DNA from 2 places in the Ezakiella massiliensis genome. Region 2 is predicted to be linked to the other one. Evidence: riboswitches for the same ligand, from Rfam matches in the RefSeq annotation. Region 2 holds a riboswitch; the other holds the start of a gene.

Region 1 (8,118 bases), on a different contig from region 2:
GAAACTTTTAATCTTACCCAGATAAATGTTTCCATCGTTTTAAACTTCTATTTATCCTTGGCAACGCACTATATTGACGATAATAATCTCAAACTTGCTGGTAATTATGTGGAAAAACTACTCAATTTGTTAATAGAGAGTAAGGAAAAATCGTTTAAGATAAGAGGCGATGAATTTTTTAATCAAATAGAAGAATGGCTTGATGAAAATTTATTATTATCTACAAATCCAAATAGAAGTGACGATATGATTGTTCGCTTTTATATAGATGCAATAGAGAATAATGAAAGTTTTAAAGGAATTATTTCTGAAGGAAAGGTAAAATCATTAGTTGATAAGGTTAAGGAGATTTACTCTCTATAATTAAATAATACAATCAGATAAAAGGTTGTAATTTTGTTTGTCCATTCCTAAGTAATAGATTTTTACTTAAGTTTATACAACTTTAACAAACTGTCAATTTTTCATGAAAATTTAGAGTTGATCTAATAGGAGAATTTTTGGCAATATGAAGAATGGTTAAAAATATATGAATACTGGTAGTATCCTTATCATGAATATATCAAAAGTTAGGAGTTAGAAATGATAAGATAAAAATCTTGGAGGAATAAAATGAACAAAAAGAACTTATGGCTTATATTAGCAATAATCTCATTTATTACACTTATATTATCAATATACATGTCATATAAGACAGGAAAAACAGAGTATGCATGGATAATCGGTTCTATGCTTTTTGGCATAGGGTGTGGAAGTAGATATAATAACAAGAAAAAGAAATAAAAAAATTTGCAATAGAGAAAGTCATTGGGTTTGAACTTAAAACGATTAGAAATAAAAAATCTAGTCGTTTTTTTATTGTAAGAAAGAAAACAAGTGAATCTTTCTATGATGATATAAGACTTTTACATATATAAACACAATGTCATCATTTAATGTCAAAAGTATTTGACATTAGGAGGTCAGTATGAATCTTATAAAATTTATTGAGTCAAATCAAATGTTTGGTATAGGTTTACTATGGTTATTTCTGGTTGCTTCACTAGTATGTACCTTAATTATGATAGTAACCTTAATTAAAAAAGGAGATGAAAGAAAGGGATATATTGTAAGAAAATCTGGATTAACTGCATTAGTAGTAGGGATAATATTTTTAATTATAAATATAATTTGGAATATTTTCTTTGAACAAAATTCAAGTATAAGCTTTGAAGATAACCCGATATTTTATGTCGGTATAATATCAATAGCTTTTAATATTTCATACCTAATTAACATGAGGAAATACAGGTAAGAGAAATGAAAAATCACATCAAAGAATTTAGAACAGAGAAAGGATTACTTCAACAAGAATTAGCTGATATATGCGGAGTCAGTAGACAAACTGTTAATGCTATTGAAAACAATAAGTATGATCCAACTCTTGAACTTGCTTTTAAATTAGCTCTTGCTCTTGAAACAACTGTAGATGAATTATTCATATATGAATAAAAATATTAAGTCAAATTTTCTTAAAGTGCCTATGATTTTAGGCACTTTTTCTATATCAGATTTTATGAGATGATAATAGAATATTTTTAACAAAACATTCAACTCAAGATACAAATTATAAGACGGAGAGATGATATCTTCATCGTCTTTTTTTATTACAAAAAAGGAGTTATATATGAAAAAACTAGAACAAATAAGACAAGAGTCAAAAGAAATAAAAGATAAAATAGACGATACAGAAGAAAGATTAAGGCAACTAAAAAATCAAGAAAAAAAGATATTAAAACAAGACATAGTGAAAAGAAGAAAAGAAAGAACTCATAGGCTAATAACAAGAGGAGCAATCTTAGAAAGCCTTATAGAAAATTCAGAAGAACTAACAGATGAAGAAATAAAAATCCTACTAGAAGAAGCAACAAATACAAAAGAATTTAAAGAAACACTAAAAATAATTATAGAAAATTAAGAAAAATAAAATAATCAAATCTCCCTTAGATTTTCTAAGGGCGCAATTATACACCTTAAAGGGTGATTGCGTGGCTTTAGAGCCAAACCCTTGCAGGGAGCAACAACCATTCGCTTTTTAAAAGTCAAGGGTAAATAAACTCGCTAACGCTCGCCCTTGACTTTTAAAATTTGAAATGAACAAAACAATTAAGCCGACATACTGAAACAACAAAAATTAATTCAGTAGTCGGCTTTTTCTATTCTATCATTTCAAAACGCTCATTCACAAAGAGGATATAAAAATCTATTAAGCCTCCACCTAAAACAACAAAAAAAGAAAGAGAGTGATAACTTATTTACAGGCAAGGTCGGATATTTCTTTTATAATGAGAAAAAGTCTTATACAAAATTTCTACTAAAGGTCCTAATAGGAAACGCCCTTGGAGCAGTACTAATAGCCTTTCTTTTATCTTTAAGTAGAAATGGAGAATTTTTACAAGAAAAGGCTTTGGCTTTAGTAAACACAAAATTAAACGACACTTATTTAAGTTTATTTGTCCTAGGAATAATGTGTAACATCTTCGTCGTCTTTGGAGTAGAAGAATACAAGACAAACACCCAGGACCTTGGAAAATATTTAGGCATAATCTTTGCAGTAATGGTCTTTATCCTTGCAGGCTTTGAACACTCTATTGCAGATATTTTTTACTTTGCCATGGCAGGAGTTTGGAGTCTAAATGGATTTTTGAGAATTTTAGTTATAGTTTTAGGAAATGCAGTTGGCGGACTTTTAGTTCCAAGTGTTAGATTATTAGAAAGAGAATAGATCTTTTCAAATAGATTTATGAAGTAAAAATTTCTTTTTTAAAAAATTACAGAATTTATAAAAATATAAATTTTTAAATAGCAAGTCCAAGTCTTTTTTTATTGAAAAAAACATTTCAAAGTGCTATAATTATTACAATTGAATAAGATGCTAAGTGAGTAAATAAGCTTTTATTTACTTAAAGGGAATTAAGTGAAAATCTTAAACGATCCGGTCGCTGTAAGTGTTAGTATATTTAACTATGCCATTGGGAAACTGAGAAGGCTAAATATATGGTAGGCACAAGTCAGAAAACCTGCTTGGCATTTGAATTTATCCCTATTTCCGTCGAAAGTAGGTAAAAAAGCAGTTACTGTACCATTGTTTTTTGAGCTTACTATTTTTAGGCTTATAGACAATGGTTTTTTATTTTTAGGATTTAGAGTAAAGTTCAATAATAATTCTAAGGAGAAGAAAATGAAAAAGAATTTAAAGTTTTTCCTTGTTCTAGCCTTGGCCTTGGTTTTAGGTCTAAGTGCCTGCAATAAAAATGCAGAGCCAGAAGGAAAAGTAGAGGAAGCAGTTCAAAAACCTGCAAGCACAGAAGAAAAAGTTGCAAAAACAAGTGAAGAGAAAAAGAAGGTAGAAAGATTAGTAATTGGAACTACAGCTGAAAACAATGTTTTTTCTGCAGTTTCACAAAAAGATGCTTTTGGTAGGACTAACTATAACAACTTTACCCAAGGTGACTTTGTCTATGTTGATAAAAATAACGAAATACAACCATTCTTTTTTACAGAATTTACAATTTCTGACGATGGCAAAGAGTTAGTTTTTAAATGGCCAGAGGGAGCAATTTGGCATGACGGAGTTCCTGTATCTGAAGAGGACATTTTATTTACCTTTGACTTTATGAAAAATGTTAGAGAGTCAGGAGGCTTAAAAAACCTTGAAAGCTGGGAAATTACTGGCGACCATGAATGCACTCTTAAATTTTCAGAGCCTGATGTTTTTTATTGGCTAAATGCTTCTGCATCTAACAACTCTTGTTTATTTGCCAAACACATTTGGGAAAAGGTAGAAGACCCATCTACTTATGATGGCGAAGATGCTGCTATTGGCTGTGGACCTTATAAGCTAGTTGCTGTAGACAGAGACTCACAAACTTCAGTTTATAAGGCAGTTCCAGAAAACAATTATGGTGGAGACCTTATGGTAGAAGAAGTTGTCCTTCAATCATATTCTGGAGAAGACACCCTAATGATGGCCATGGCCAATGGTGAAATAGATGCATTTTTCAATTATGCAAATCCAATAGATGGACCTATTATGGATACAATAAAGTCTAATCCCGACATAGACCCAGGAGCCAGTGACTTTGGTGGCCATTACCAACTTACTTATGGTATGAAGAGAAAGCCAGGAGACGATATTAACTTTAGAAAGGCTGTAAGGGCTGGACTTGACTATGACAGATTGGCTCAAGTAATTGCAGGCGACTATGGCAAGCATCCAGGAATTGGAATAGTTACACCTGTAAACAAGGGTTTTGACAAAAGTCTAGGAATTTTAGACCAAGACCTTGAAGAGGCGAAAAATTTATTAGACCAAGCTGGCTACAAGGATGTTGATGGTGATGGCTTTAGAGAACTTCCAGATGGATCTCCAATGGATGTTATGATTACTATGCAATATTCTAAAAAAGGCAAGGAAACCTATAGTAGAATTGCTGAAGTTATAGGAGCATCTTTAAAAGATTTGGGAATTAAAACCCATATTGACGAAGACTCACTTAGAAATGGTGAAGTATGGGAAGCCAATGTTAGTGAAGGCAAGTACGACCTTTCTATTGGTTACACTACTTCTGGAATGACAAACTGGTCAAGTGCCTTCAGGTACTTTGTAGGTGCACCAAGATTTGAAGGAGAAAAAACTTGGATTTGGGGAACCTATGATGATCCAGAATTTTTAGAAACATTTTACAAGATGCAAGTATCAAAGACCAATGAAGAATATGCTGGCTATATGAACAAATTACAACACATGGCAGCAGAAGATTGTTTTGCCCAAGCCCTTTGCTGGGAAGAAGGTCACTTCCCATATAGGACAGATAAAATAGGAGGCTGGGATAACTATCCAGGTTGGGGAGTAATTAACCCAAGAACTTGGTACGACATTTATCAAAAGTAAAATGAACAAGTCAATAAGAAAAATACTATTTTCACTGGCGACAATTTTTGTTATAGTTACAATTTCATTTTTGCTCATCCACTTTATGCCTGGAGATCCTATTATTTCTCTAGTAGGCCAAGAAGAGTATTATTATCTCTTAGAAAATAATCCAAGTGAGCTAGAAAGAATTGTAGAAAAGTATGGACTTAACGACAAGCTCAATGTTCAATTTATTAAATATTTAAAAAATATTGCTAAGCTAGACTTTGGTATAGCCTATTATAACAAAAGGCCTGTTACTGAAAATGTGCTTAGGGCCTGTAAAAATACCTTAATGCTTGCTATTCCAACTTGGATTATAGGTGGAATTTTAGGCTGTGTTTTAGGAACCTTTGCTGGTTGGAAACCTGGTGGAAAGTTTGACCAGGTTTCCACCCCAGTATTTTTACTTGCTAACACAATTCCATCTAACTGCCTAGGACTAATACTTCTAACTATATTTTCTTATAAGCTAAAAGTATTTCCAATTAATGGCATGGTAAGTCCAGGTTTGTTTGGTATTGAGAAAGTAAAAAGTATGATCCACCACATGGCCCTACCTTTAATTATTCTAATAATATTTAGAACGGCATCAAATTTTATGTTAATGAAGTCTTCCGTTTCCCAAATTAGAAAAGAAGACTATATTTTAACTGCAAGGTCTAAGGGTATGGGCGAAAAGACCGTACTTTTTAAGCACCTACTTAGAAATGCACTAATTCCCTATGGAACTTCTTTTTTTATCCAAATGGGATATTTATTAAGTGGGTCTATGATTATAGAGACAATTTTTGGATGGAAGGGCATGGGCCTATTAATGACTGAGGCTGTTAGTAAAAAAGACTTTCCAACTGCCCAATTATGCTTTTTAATTGCAGCAGTAGGAGTAGTTTTTGGCAACCTTATTTCAGATATCTTTAACCAAAAAATTGATCCTAGATATGGGGATGGAAACTAGTATGAGAAGAGAAAAAATAAACAAGTACTTTATAATTGGATCATTTATAGTTACAGTTTTTATTCTCATTGCAATATTTGCTCCAATCCTAGCTCCCTATAATCCCCACGACCTTTTCCAGCCCTATTTAAGTCCGTCTAGCGACCATCTCTTAGGAACTAACGACCTTGGAAATGATATACTAAGCGAGCTAATTTATGGGACTAGGACTTCAATTTCTATAGGAGTTTTCACTGCCTTTATTGTAACCTTTGTAGGAACAAGCCTAGGTTTAATTGCTGGATACTTTGGCAACAAGGTGGACAAAACTATTACAGCCTTTACAAATATTGTAATGGGCATTCCCTATCTTCCACTGGCTATGTTATTAATTGCCTTTATGAAGCCAGGAAAACTAAATTTAATTATTGCAATTTCTATTACAGGTTGGACCTATACCTGTAGGATAATTAGGGCCAAGACAAAAGAGCTGGTAGTTATGCCTTATATAAAAATCGAAAAGTCCTTAGGCTTAAACAACTTTGTTATTATTTATAAGCACCTTTTGCCTAACTTAATAGACATAGTTATGACTAGGGGAGCCCTTTCAGTTGCATCAGCAATGATGACAGAGTCAGGTCTTAGTTTTTTAGGCCTAGGCTCCTTTGGCGAAAAATCTTGGGGCAGTATTTTAAGATATGCCTTTTATAGAAATGCAATAATGAAAAACCAATACTGGTGGTATGTTCCGCCAATAATATGTACCTCCTTAGTTGTTTTAGGTTTTATTTTAATGGGATATTACGGTGAGAAAAATGACTAAAGAAAATATTTTACTAAAAATTGAAGACCTAAATATTAGCTTTGCTAAGGGAAAAAACAAAGTTCTTAGAGATTTTTCACTAGACCTTAGCGAAAGAGAAAAGTTTGCCTTAATTGGTGAATCAGGTAGCGGTAAGTCGGTTTTAATTCTTGCCATTTTAAAACTTCTGCCCAAGAGCCAAGTAGAAGGGAAAATATACTATAAGAATAAAAACCTCTTAGCATTAAAGGAAAAGGAAATGGAAGCTATTAGAGGAGCTGAAATTTCTTATGTTCCCCAAGGAGGAGGTAATGCCTTAAATCCTCTTATGAAAGTCGGCCTCCAAGTAGGTGAACCTTTGGTAATTCATAAAAATCTATCAAAGAAAGAATCAGTAAGGCAGGCCATAGACCTATTAAAAAAATTTAACATAGGGGATGAAGAAAAAAGAGTTAACGACTATCCCTATGCCTTTAGTGGCGGCATGAGACAAAGGGCGATGATTGCCATGGGCATAGCAGGTGGAGCAGAAATAATTCTGGCAGATGAACCTACTAAGGGCCTTGATTCTAAAAGAATAGACTTAGTAGAAGAAAGTTTTTTGGCCTTAGAGGAGAGGGCCTATATAGTCATCACCCACGATTTGAGATTTGCTAGAAATATAAGCGAAAAGGTTGGGGTACTTTATGCATCTTATTTGTTAGAAGAAGGGCAAACAGAAGATGTTTTTCAAAACCCCCTCCACCCTTACACCCAAGCTATGATTGCAGCCTTGCCAGAAAATGGCCTAAAAATAGATGGAAGCTTTGTAGAAAAACCTAACTATAACGAGGGTTGTATTTATAGGACGTCTTGTAAATACGCTAGTGACAAGTGTCTAGAAGCACCACCGATGTTTAGCCTTGAAAACAGAAAGGTAAGGTGTTGGAAGTATGCTTAAGGTAAGACAACTTACAAAAATTTATTACAAAGACAAGAGGGAAAAGTTCTATGCCATAGAAAATATTTCCTTTGACCTAAAAGAAGGGGAAACCCTAAGTATTGTAGGAGAAAGTGGAAGCGGCAAGTCTACAATTGGAGAAATAATTGCAGGAATTATAAAAGCTGACCAAGGAGAAATTTACTTTAAAGAAGAAAAACTAAAATACCCTATTCAAAAAAAACTTAGAAGTAAAATTCAAATACTCTTCCAGCATCCAGAGTCAGCTTTTAATCCAAGTTTAAAAATAATTGATAGCATAAAAGAGCCATTTCAACTTTATAAGAAAAATTGGAAGGTGGAAGACATAGTTGAAGAAATAAAAAAACTAGGCCTAAGAGAAGAATATCTCTACAGGTATCCTAGAGAATTAAGTGGTGGAGAACTACAAAGACTGGCCATAGTTAGAGCCCTTTCAGTTGACCCACAAATATTAGTTTTAGATG
Region 2 (8,118 bases):
TTTTAGAGAAATATCATTGGATAAACTCCAAGATGATACATTTATTTATTGTGATCCCCCTTATTTAATAACAAATGCGACTTATAACGAAAACGGAATGTGGAAATACACAGATGAATTAGACTTATATGATTTTTTAGATAAAGCGAATGAAAAAGGATTTTCTTTTGCTCTATCTAATGTTTTGGAAAGTAAAAATATAATAAACGAGTCATTAAACAACTGGATTAAACGCAGAGGGTTTACAGTTACGTACTTGGATAAAAACTATTCTAATAGCAATTACCAGAGAAAAGATAAAAGTAGTATTTCTAAGGAAGTATTAATTACTAATTATCCCGTTAATAGGAGGAGCGAATAATGTCTAATAGAGGTTTTCCTTATAAAAGTTTTTGCTGGGTTATAGGTACAACTAGTTTTAGGACAGCAAAATTAAATTTAAAAATAGAAGAGCAGCTATTATTACTTGATGATTTTTATAATGAAGTAACAAGCAAGGGTAGCTGGAACTGGAATAATGAGTTACAAAAATCATACTATGACTTTATGAAAAGCAGATCTTTTTTAACAGGAGATGCAAAAAGAAAAGATAAGGATGCAAGAGAAAAAACTTCGGGACTAGTTGAGATAGGTTTAATTACTGATAATAGATTAATCACAGAGGCTGGAAGAGAATTACTTCAAATTACAAGCGAAGGTAGTTATGAAAACACTAATATATTTAATATTAGTAATGACAGTTTTGTTTACCTTAAGCAACTTCTTAAAACAAGTATAGATGTAAATGGTAATATAGTGAGACCATACATTGTAGTTTTGAAATGCTTAAATGAGCTAGAATATTTAACTTATGAGGAATTCACCTATTTTATACCGTTGATTAATGATAGATCTAGTACAAGACAGGTTATTTCAGACATAAAATCATATAGAAAAGGAAAGATTTTACCTGAAGAAATAATCTATAAAAGATTAATGCAAATGGATAATTACAAATTAGCTAGGGAAAAATTTCTATCCTCTGAAGTAGATGAAAATCTTATATGCCTAATAGGAATGAATCGTAAAAGCAGAAAATATGATAAGCAATATTATGATTTGTATAGGAATCTAAGAAATATATTTCTTGAGGGTGGAGAGGATGCCGAGTCATTGCTAGTAGCAGCTAAAAAGATAAATCAATATCCCGGGACTTTATGGAGAAACTTATTGTTTGAAACCACAAGCATTAGGAAAATTAGGAATGAAGGTATAAACTCTATTAAAGAAGACTGTCCATTTAAAAATTGTAAAAATGAATTAGAGTTAAAGGAAGTTTTTTTCGAGTACTTACATGTTTTCAAAGCTATGGCAACTTTAAATGACTATTTTGACTTAAATAGAAGGTATTTTAATATAACAGATACCTTAATATTTGAAGACCGTATAATTAAATTGGATATCCTTCCAAAATATTATTTCAAAGAAATTATTGATGACTTGTACAAAGAAGCCTTTAAAAAGGATAAAAACCTCAAGAAAAATGTAAATCTAGAAACTATATCTAAAGCCTTTAAGGTGGATATGAGCAAGGTCTATGAAGCTTTAAGTAAAGAGCTAGGTATTACAATTAAAACACCACAACAAGCAGCAACTTTTATAAAAGATGAAAGATATCGCAGATTTAATAAACTAATTGACAAGCAGTTCAATGATTCTATACTCATAGAATTACTCCAATGTTTTGAAAAACGCGATGATAAAAGAATAGAAGAACTTGTAACAGATGAGGCGACAATACCAACAATTTTTGAGTATGTATTAGGTATTATATGGTATAAAGTAAGCGAGAGACAGGGAAATATACTAGATTTTATGAAGCTTTCGTTAGAGGCAAATTTGCTACCAAAAACGCACGCTGCAGGCGGTTATGCTGATATAATTTATGAATACGAAGCCTGCGAGTCTTATCCAAAGCACGCCTTATTACTTGAAGCAACTTTATCTGATGGATCTAATCAAAGGAGAATGGAAATGGAGCCGGTCTCTAGACACCTAGGGGATTATAGGATTAGATATAACAACCCTTTTGATTATAGTTTATTTGTAAGCACATACTTGGATAAAAATGTAATTTCTGATTTTAGATATAGAAAAATAATTCCTTATACTAGAGACGATGAAACAATTACAGGTATGAAAATAATTTCAATGGACACCAGTAGTCTTAAAAAAATCATTGAGAATAAAATAACGTATAGTTATTTATACGATGTTTTTGATAAGTATTATGAAATGCCGTTAGAAACTTTAGATTGGCATGATGGAATGATAAAAGAAGCTACTGAAGAGTATAGGGCAGAGTAATAGAAATTGTACCAAGCGCTAGTAAAATAAAACGCCAATTTAATTTTCAAACCAAAGCCCACTTTTCGTGGGCTTTTTGTTTGTGTAAAAATGCCAAGTGCTTGAATAAAAAACTGCCAATCACTTTAATGAGTATAAAGATAATTTCCCCTCTCTTGGGATTTTCATATTTACTTTACATGACTCTTGTGGTAAAATTTATATATAATAATATATAGGAGGATTTATATTATGAAAAAGCGTTTAGTATTTATTTTTGTAGGCGTTCTTTTGCTTTCATCAGCAATTTTTGCTGCAAGTTTTAGAAAGAACATCACAGTTGACTACATGGGCATCAAGCTTGTGGTTGACGGCAAGGAAGTCATTATGGGCAATGATATGGCTGGCAACAAGATTGAGCCATTTGCTTATGAAGGTACTACTTATCTCCCAGTCCGTGCTCTTGCAGAAGCTTTGGGCAAGAATGTTCAATGGGACGACGCAACCAAGACTATTTTTATCGGTGATGGTTCAGCAGCTCCAGTTGCAGATAATCAAAACAATACTCCAGCTCCAAGCACTGGTCAATATTTAACAGATGTTATGGATCCATTTAGTATGAAAAGGGCCACTGTTTACAAAACAAAGGATAGGAAGTCCCTATCATTAGCTGGCAAAGAGTACACCAATGGCGTTTATTATGATTCATACTATGGTAGGCAAGGTCATACTAATTTTAATCTTGACGGAAAATACACAAACCTAACTGGTAAATTGGGTGCCGATCAAGAGGGAAGTACAATTCGTTTTGATTTTATTGCAGATGGAACTATTATTCAGTCCTATGATATAATCTCTGGCCAACTTCCAGTTGATGTAAATCTAAATGTAAGTGGCGTTAGACTTCTTGAAATCAAATATGAAGTTACTACTGGCGATATGTATTCAAGTTCAGCATTTACAGACATTATGGTTAGATAAAATTCTCGAGCAAGAGAATTTTCTTTAAAAGCCCTTGGGCAAATAAAATTAAAAATTAAGCGGAGGCCCCGGCCTCTGCTTTTTGTTTACTTTACTTGCCTTTTGTTGTAGAATGAATGTGGTGGCTTTGTTTTTGATTATTGTCACCGAAGAAGAATTTTAGGAGGTTTATTATGGATAATATTAAAAAAGTTTTAGAGGTTTTGGGCAGCGTTGATGTTTTTTATCTTGCAACATCCGTTGACGGCAAGCCAAATGTAAGGCCTTTTGATGTGCATACAGAATTTGAAGGAAAGATTTATTTGGTGACCAAGAAGCACAAGAATGTTTACTCTGAGCTCAAGGCCAATCCTTATGTGGCTATTGCAAGGGCTACTGGTCAGGGCTATTTTAGGATTTACGGTGAGCTCATCGAGGACGACCGCCGCGAAGCGCGTGCTAAACTCGTAGACGACAATGTGGAACTTTGCAAGGGCAAGTACGCTGCAGATGACGAGGACACAGCTGTTTTCTATTTCAAAGACGCGACTTTAAATTTGATGGAACACGGCAAAGACCAGATTGTGATTGAGTTTTAAATGAAATTTAAAAATATTATTTTTGATGTGGACGGGACTCTTTTGGATTCCCGTTCGCAGACTATAGAGGCTTTTGACCGCCTGGCCATGGATAAAATTGGTCGCCATTTGGAGGGGGAGGAGAGAGACTTTGCCTTTCACAATCCTTCGTTGGAGACTTTGAAGGCCTTAGGGCTAGAAACCAATGATGAAAATATGGCCGAGCTTTACAGGCACTTCCACGATTTGAGTGGGAGTTTGAAATTTTTTCCTGGCATGAAGGAGGTCTTGGACCAAATAAAAACTAAAGTTAATTTTATGGGAATGGCGTCTAATCGCGACATCGACGAGTGCGAGTACGCCCTGGCCCACAATGGTCTGGGCGAGTACTTTGACGACTACGCCTGCAGGGACCATGTGGCTAATCCCAAACCCTCTGGCGACATGCTGGTCTGGTATATGAAAAAGCATAGACTAAATCCGGCAGAGACCATTTATATTGGCAATGCTGTGACCGACCATATGGCCGCCATTGACGCGGGGATAAGTTATGGGATTGCGGAATGGGGGACCACGGAATATCTACAGGAAAAGGCTATTTCATTTAAAGAGCCAAAAGATATTCTCAAAATTTGCGGTTAAAATCGCGATATTCTCGTGAAATTTAATCGGTTTGTCTACCATAAAGGTAGACGCTACATGACCGATTAAATTTTTCGCGTCGAATCTCATCGAAATTACGAAGCCCTGCCCAAGAGGTCAATTTCCCGTAGCGGCGATCCTGAAATGGTCGCCAAGAAATTGACCGATTGGTATGCAGTGACTCACGCAACCTCTTGTCCAAGAAAACAAAATTTCTGTAGCGTCCGATTGCAGCCACGCCCAAGAATCGAACGCGAAAGCGTGAAGATGATTGGCAAGCGTTGACTCACGCAACCTCTTGTTCAATCGTTAGACCGAAGGGAAGAACGATTGAGGACAAGAGTCTGAGGAGAATTTCGGACAAAAAATTTTGTTTGATTGGTTGCAAGAGTCTGAGGAGAATGTGGACCGAAAAATTTTGCCCTAAAAGTTATACATTATAAATTAAATATGTGCTCATTTGTTGTTTGTTCTTTGAGAAATTTTGTGCTATAATCTCCCTGTAAACAATTTAATGTGTGAGCAAAAGGGAAGTTGGTTTAAGCCACACGGTCTTCGCCACTGTAAAAGCCGAGGGTGCATCTCACTTGACGGGAAGGGATGTATTTGTTCGAGGCAAAGAGTCAGGATACCTTTCACATGTAATTTCTTTACGAAAGATAGAGAAGTTTATTTTAACTTCCTCTATATTTTTAAGGAGGATTTTTTTATGACAAATTTGAGAAGAATTTTCGCACTCTTGCTTGCTCTTGCCCTTGTTTTTTCATTTGCAGCTTGCAGCAAGGTTGACGAAAAAAAGGTTGAAGAGCCTAAGCAAGAAGAAAAGGTAGAAAAGCAAGACGAAAAAGCTGAAGAAAAGAAAGATGAAAAAGCCGAAGAAAAGACTGAGGCCAAAGACGATTACTACCCAGTAACTGTTGAGACTTACAGTGCTGATGGAGAAAAAATCGAACTTACTTTTGACAAGGCACCTGAAAAGGTCTTGTGTGTTTACCAATCTGCAATTGAAAATATGCTTGCCCTTGGCCTTGGCGATAGGGTTATTGCAAACGCAATGCTAGACGTACCTGTAAAGGATGAGTGGAAGGACCAATTTGATAAGGTTCAGTATTTTGAAAAAGCCCCGTCAAAGGAGGCCGTTCTTGATATGGCTCCTGATATGATTATTTCATGGTCCAGTTATTTCCGTGATAAAACTCTTGGCGATGTTAAGTTTTGGCATGACAGGGGTGTTAAGACCTATATTAATTTAAACAGTGGCATCATGAAGCCAGACAAATTGGAATATGAATACCAAGACATCAGAACCCTTGGCAAAATTTTTAACAAAAACGAAGAAGCAGAGACTTTGATTTCTGAAATGGAAAAGAAGATTGCTGAAGGTCAAAAACTTTCAGAGTCCAGAGAGCCAGTTACTGCTGTTATTTTAGAAATTGAAGGCGACAACCAATTCAGAAATTACGGTGAGGATTCAATCGGAGGAAACATTGCAAGCTTGGCTGGAGCTAAATTGGTTTTTGATAAGAATGGTAAGTTTGGTCTGGAAGAATTGATCGAACATAATCCAGAAGTTATTTTTACAGTTTACTTTGGAGATGAAAAGCTTAGGGATGGCGAAAAAGAAAAGATTTTAAATAACCCACAATTGCAATCCTTGGACGCTGTAAAAAATGGCCGCGTTTATCCAATTATGCTTAGTGAAGTATATTCATCTGGCGTTAGAACAGCCGATGGTATCGACACTATCGTAAACGGACTTTATAATGAAAGATAAAAAATTTAGATGGCTAATGCTAATATTACTTGTAGTATTAGCCATTTCTATTATCTTGGGCGTAAATATTGGCTATGCCAAAATCAATTTTAACCATGTTTTAAAAATTATCTTGTCCAAGATCGGTTTTGGCGTTGATGTTAGTGGAATTCGCCCACAAGATTTTGACATCATTTACCTTATACGTCTGCCCAGACTTATCCTTGCCCTTGTTGTTGGTATGAGCCTTGGCGTGTCGGGTCTTGTAATGCAGGCTGTAGTTAAAAACCCTCTTGCAGACCCCTATGTGCTCGGCATAAGTTCGGGCGCAACTTTTGGAGCAACCCTGGGCATTACCCTTGGCATAAATAGGATTTTCGGATCAAATGCCATTGGTGTATGTGCCTTTATTGGAGCATTTGCCATTGCAATTATGGTTGTAGTTTTGTCCAACATCGGCTCGCAATCGTCGACATCCAAACTCCTGCTTTCGGGTATTGCCCTTTCAACTGCCATGAACACCCTGTCCTCGGTTTTAATATTTTTATCATCAAATCGTGAGGCCTCGCGTGAACTAACTTTTTGGCTCATGGGATCTTTGGCAGGGGCCAAGTGGGAAAACCTCACAAGGATTGCCCCCATCATTTTCCTCTGTACGCTTGTATTTTTCACCCAGCACAGGAATTTGGACCTGGCACTTTTGGGCGACGACATCGCCATCACCATGGGTGTTAACCTAAACAAGCTAAGGCACATCTACCTACTTATCATAAGTATAATGATTGGTTTTGTAGTCTATGTAAGCGGGATTATAGGCTTTATTGGCCTCATCATCCCCCACGTAGCCAGATTTATTGTGGGCAACAGCCATAAAAAGCTGGTGTTTTTGTCTGCAATCTTGGGTTCCATCCTTTTAATCTGGGCGGACATAGCTTCGCGCGTCCTCATTCCATCCACAGAGTTGCCCACAGGAGTTGTTGTAGCTCTCATAGGCGCACCGTTATTTATATATTTAATTATCACAAAATCTTTTAGGAGGAATTAATGATTATTACAGAGAATCTTTCTTATAGAATTAATGGCAAAACCCTTATAAAAGATATAAATTTGAAAATTGAAGATAAAAAGTTTGTCGCAATTATCGGGCCAAACGGGTCGGGCAAGTCGACAATCCTAAGGTGTATTTACAGGGCCAACAAAAATTATACGGGAAATATTATTATTGATGGCAAAAACTTGCAGGACATAAAGGTAAGGGATAGTGCAAAAAAGCTCGCCGTCATGAGTCAGATAAACGATATGAATTTCGATTTTACGGTTTATGAAATGGTAATGCTTGGTCGCAGCCCCCACAAAAAATTTATGGAGAGGGACAACAAGCACGACAAGGAAATTGTCCAAGCAGCCATTAACATGGTTGGCATGGAGGGCAAGGAAGACAGGTTCTTGTCCAGCTTATCTGGTGGGGAGCGCCAAAGAGTCCAACTTGCACGCGCCTTTTGCCAGGAGAGTGAAATTTTAATTTTGGACGAACCCACAAATCATTTGGATATTAAATACCAGCTGGAGCTTTTGAAACTCGTAAGAGACTCGAAAAAAACTGCAGTCGCCGCCCTCCACGATATAAATTTGTCACTCATGTTTTGCGATTACCTTTATTGTTTAAAAAACTCCCAGCTCATCGCCCAAGGCACGCCTGAGGAAATAATTACCGACGAGATGATCTACAAGCTCTATGGAGTAAAATCGCAAGTCACAACAACAGATGACGGAATAAAAAATATTATATGGAAGATATAACACGCTTCAGAGCGTGTTTTTATTTGTGCTTAATTTAAATTGATTAGGAAAGGCACTTAA

The links. Region 2 has a riboswitch for cobalamin ahead of AC6FXG_RS07165 (ABC transporter substrate-binding protein). Riboswitches for the same ligand answer to the same signal wherever they lie in the genome.
Region 1: linked by a shared signal. The riboswitch ahead of AC6FXG_RS05420 (ABC transporter substrate-binding protein) and the one ahead of AC6FXG_RS07165 (ABC transporter substrate-binding protein) in region 2 are both predicted to bind cobalamin.

Annotation. Positions count from the first base shown of each region.
Region 1 is NZ_JCBCEO010000003.1:104,011-112,128, forward strand. Features, by position in the region: gene AC6FXG_RS05390 (helix-turn-helix domain-containing protein) at 1-363, shown strand, start outside; gene AC6FXG_RS05395 (hypothetical protein) at 613-783, shown strand; gene AC6FXG_RS05400 (hypothetical protein) at 968-1,294, shown strand; gene AC6FXG_RS05405 (helix-turn-helix transcriptional regulator) at 1,300-1,491, shown strand; gene AC6FXG_RS05410 (DUF3847 domain-containing protein) at 1,667-1,957, shown strand; gene AC6FXG_RS05415 (formate/nitrite transporter family protein) at 2,198-2,764, shown strand; cobalamin riboswitch at 2,900-3,081, shown strand; gene AC6FXG_RS05420 (ABC transporter substrate-binding protein) at 3,221-4,933, shown strand; gene AC6FXG_RS05425 (ABC transporter permease) at 4,935-5,912, shown strand; gene AC6FXG_RS05430 (ABC transporter permease) at 5,914-6,714, shown strand; gene AC6FXG_RS05435 (ABC transporter ATP-binding protein) at 6,707-7,633, shown strand; gene AC6FXG_RS05440 (ABC transporter ATP-binding protein) at 7,626-8,118, shown strand, end outside.
Region 2 is NZ_JCBCEO010000005.1:16,281-24,398, reverse strand. Features, by position in the region: gene AC6FXG_RS07190 (Dam family site-specific DNA-(adenine-N6)-methyltransferase) at 1-361, shown strand, start outside; gene AC6FXG_RS07185 (AlwI family type II restriction endonuclease) at 361-2,346, shown strand; gene AC6FXG_RS07180 (stalk domain-containing protein) at 2,578-3,306, shown strand; gene AC6FXG_RS07175 (pyridoxamine 5'-phosphate oxidase family protein) at 3,480-3,884, shown strand; gene AC6FXG_RS07170 (HAD family hydrolase) at 3,885-4,505, shown strand; cobalamin riboswitch at 5,006-5,159, shown strand; gene AC6FXG_RS07165 (ABC transporter substrate-binding protein) at 5,215-6,279, shown strand; gene AC6FXG_RS07160 (FecCD family ABC transporter permease) at 6,269-7,303, shown strand; gene AC6FXG_RS07155 (ABC transporter ATP-binding protein) at 7,303-8,058, shown strand.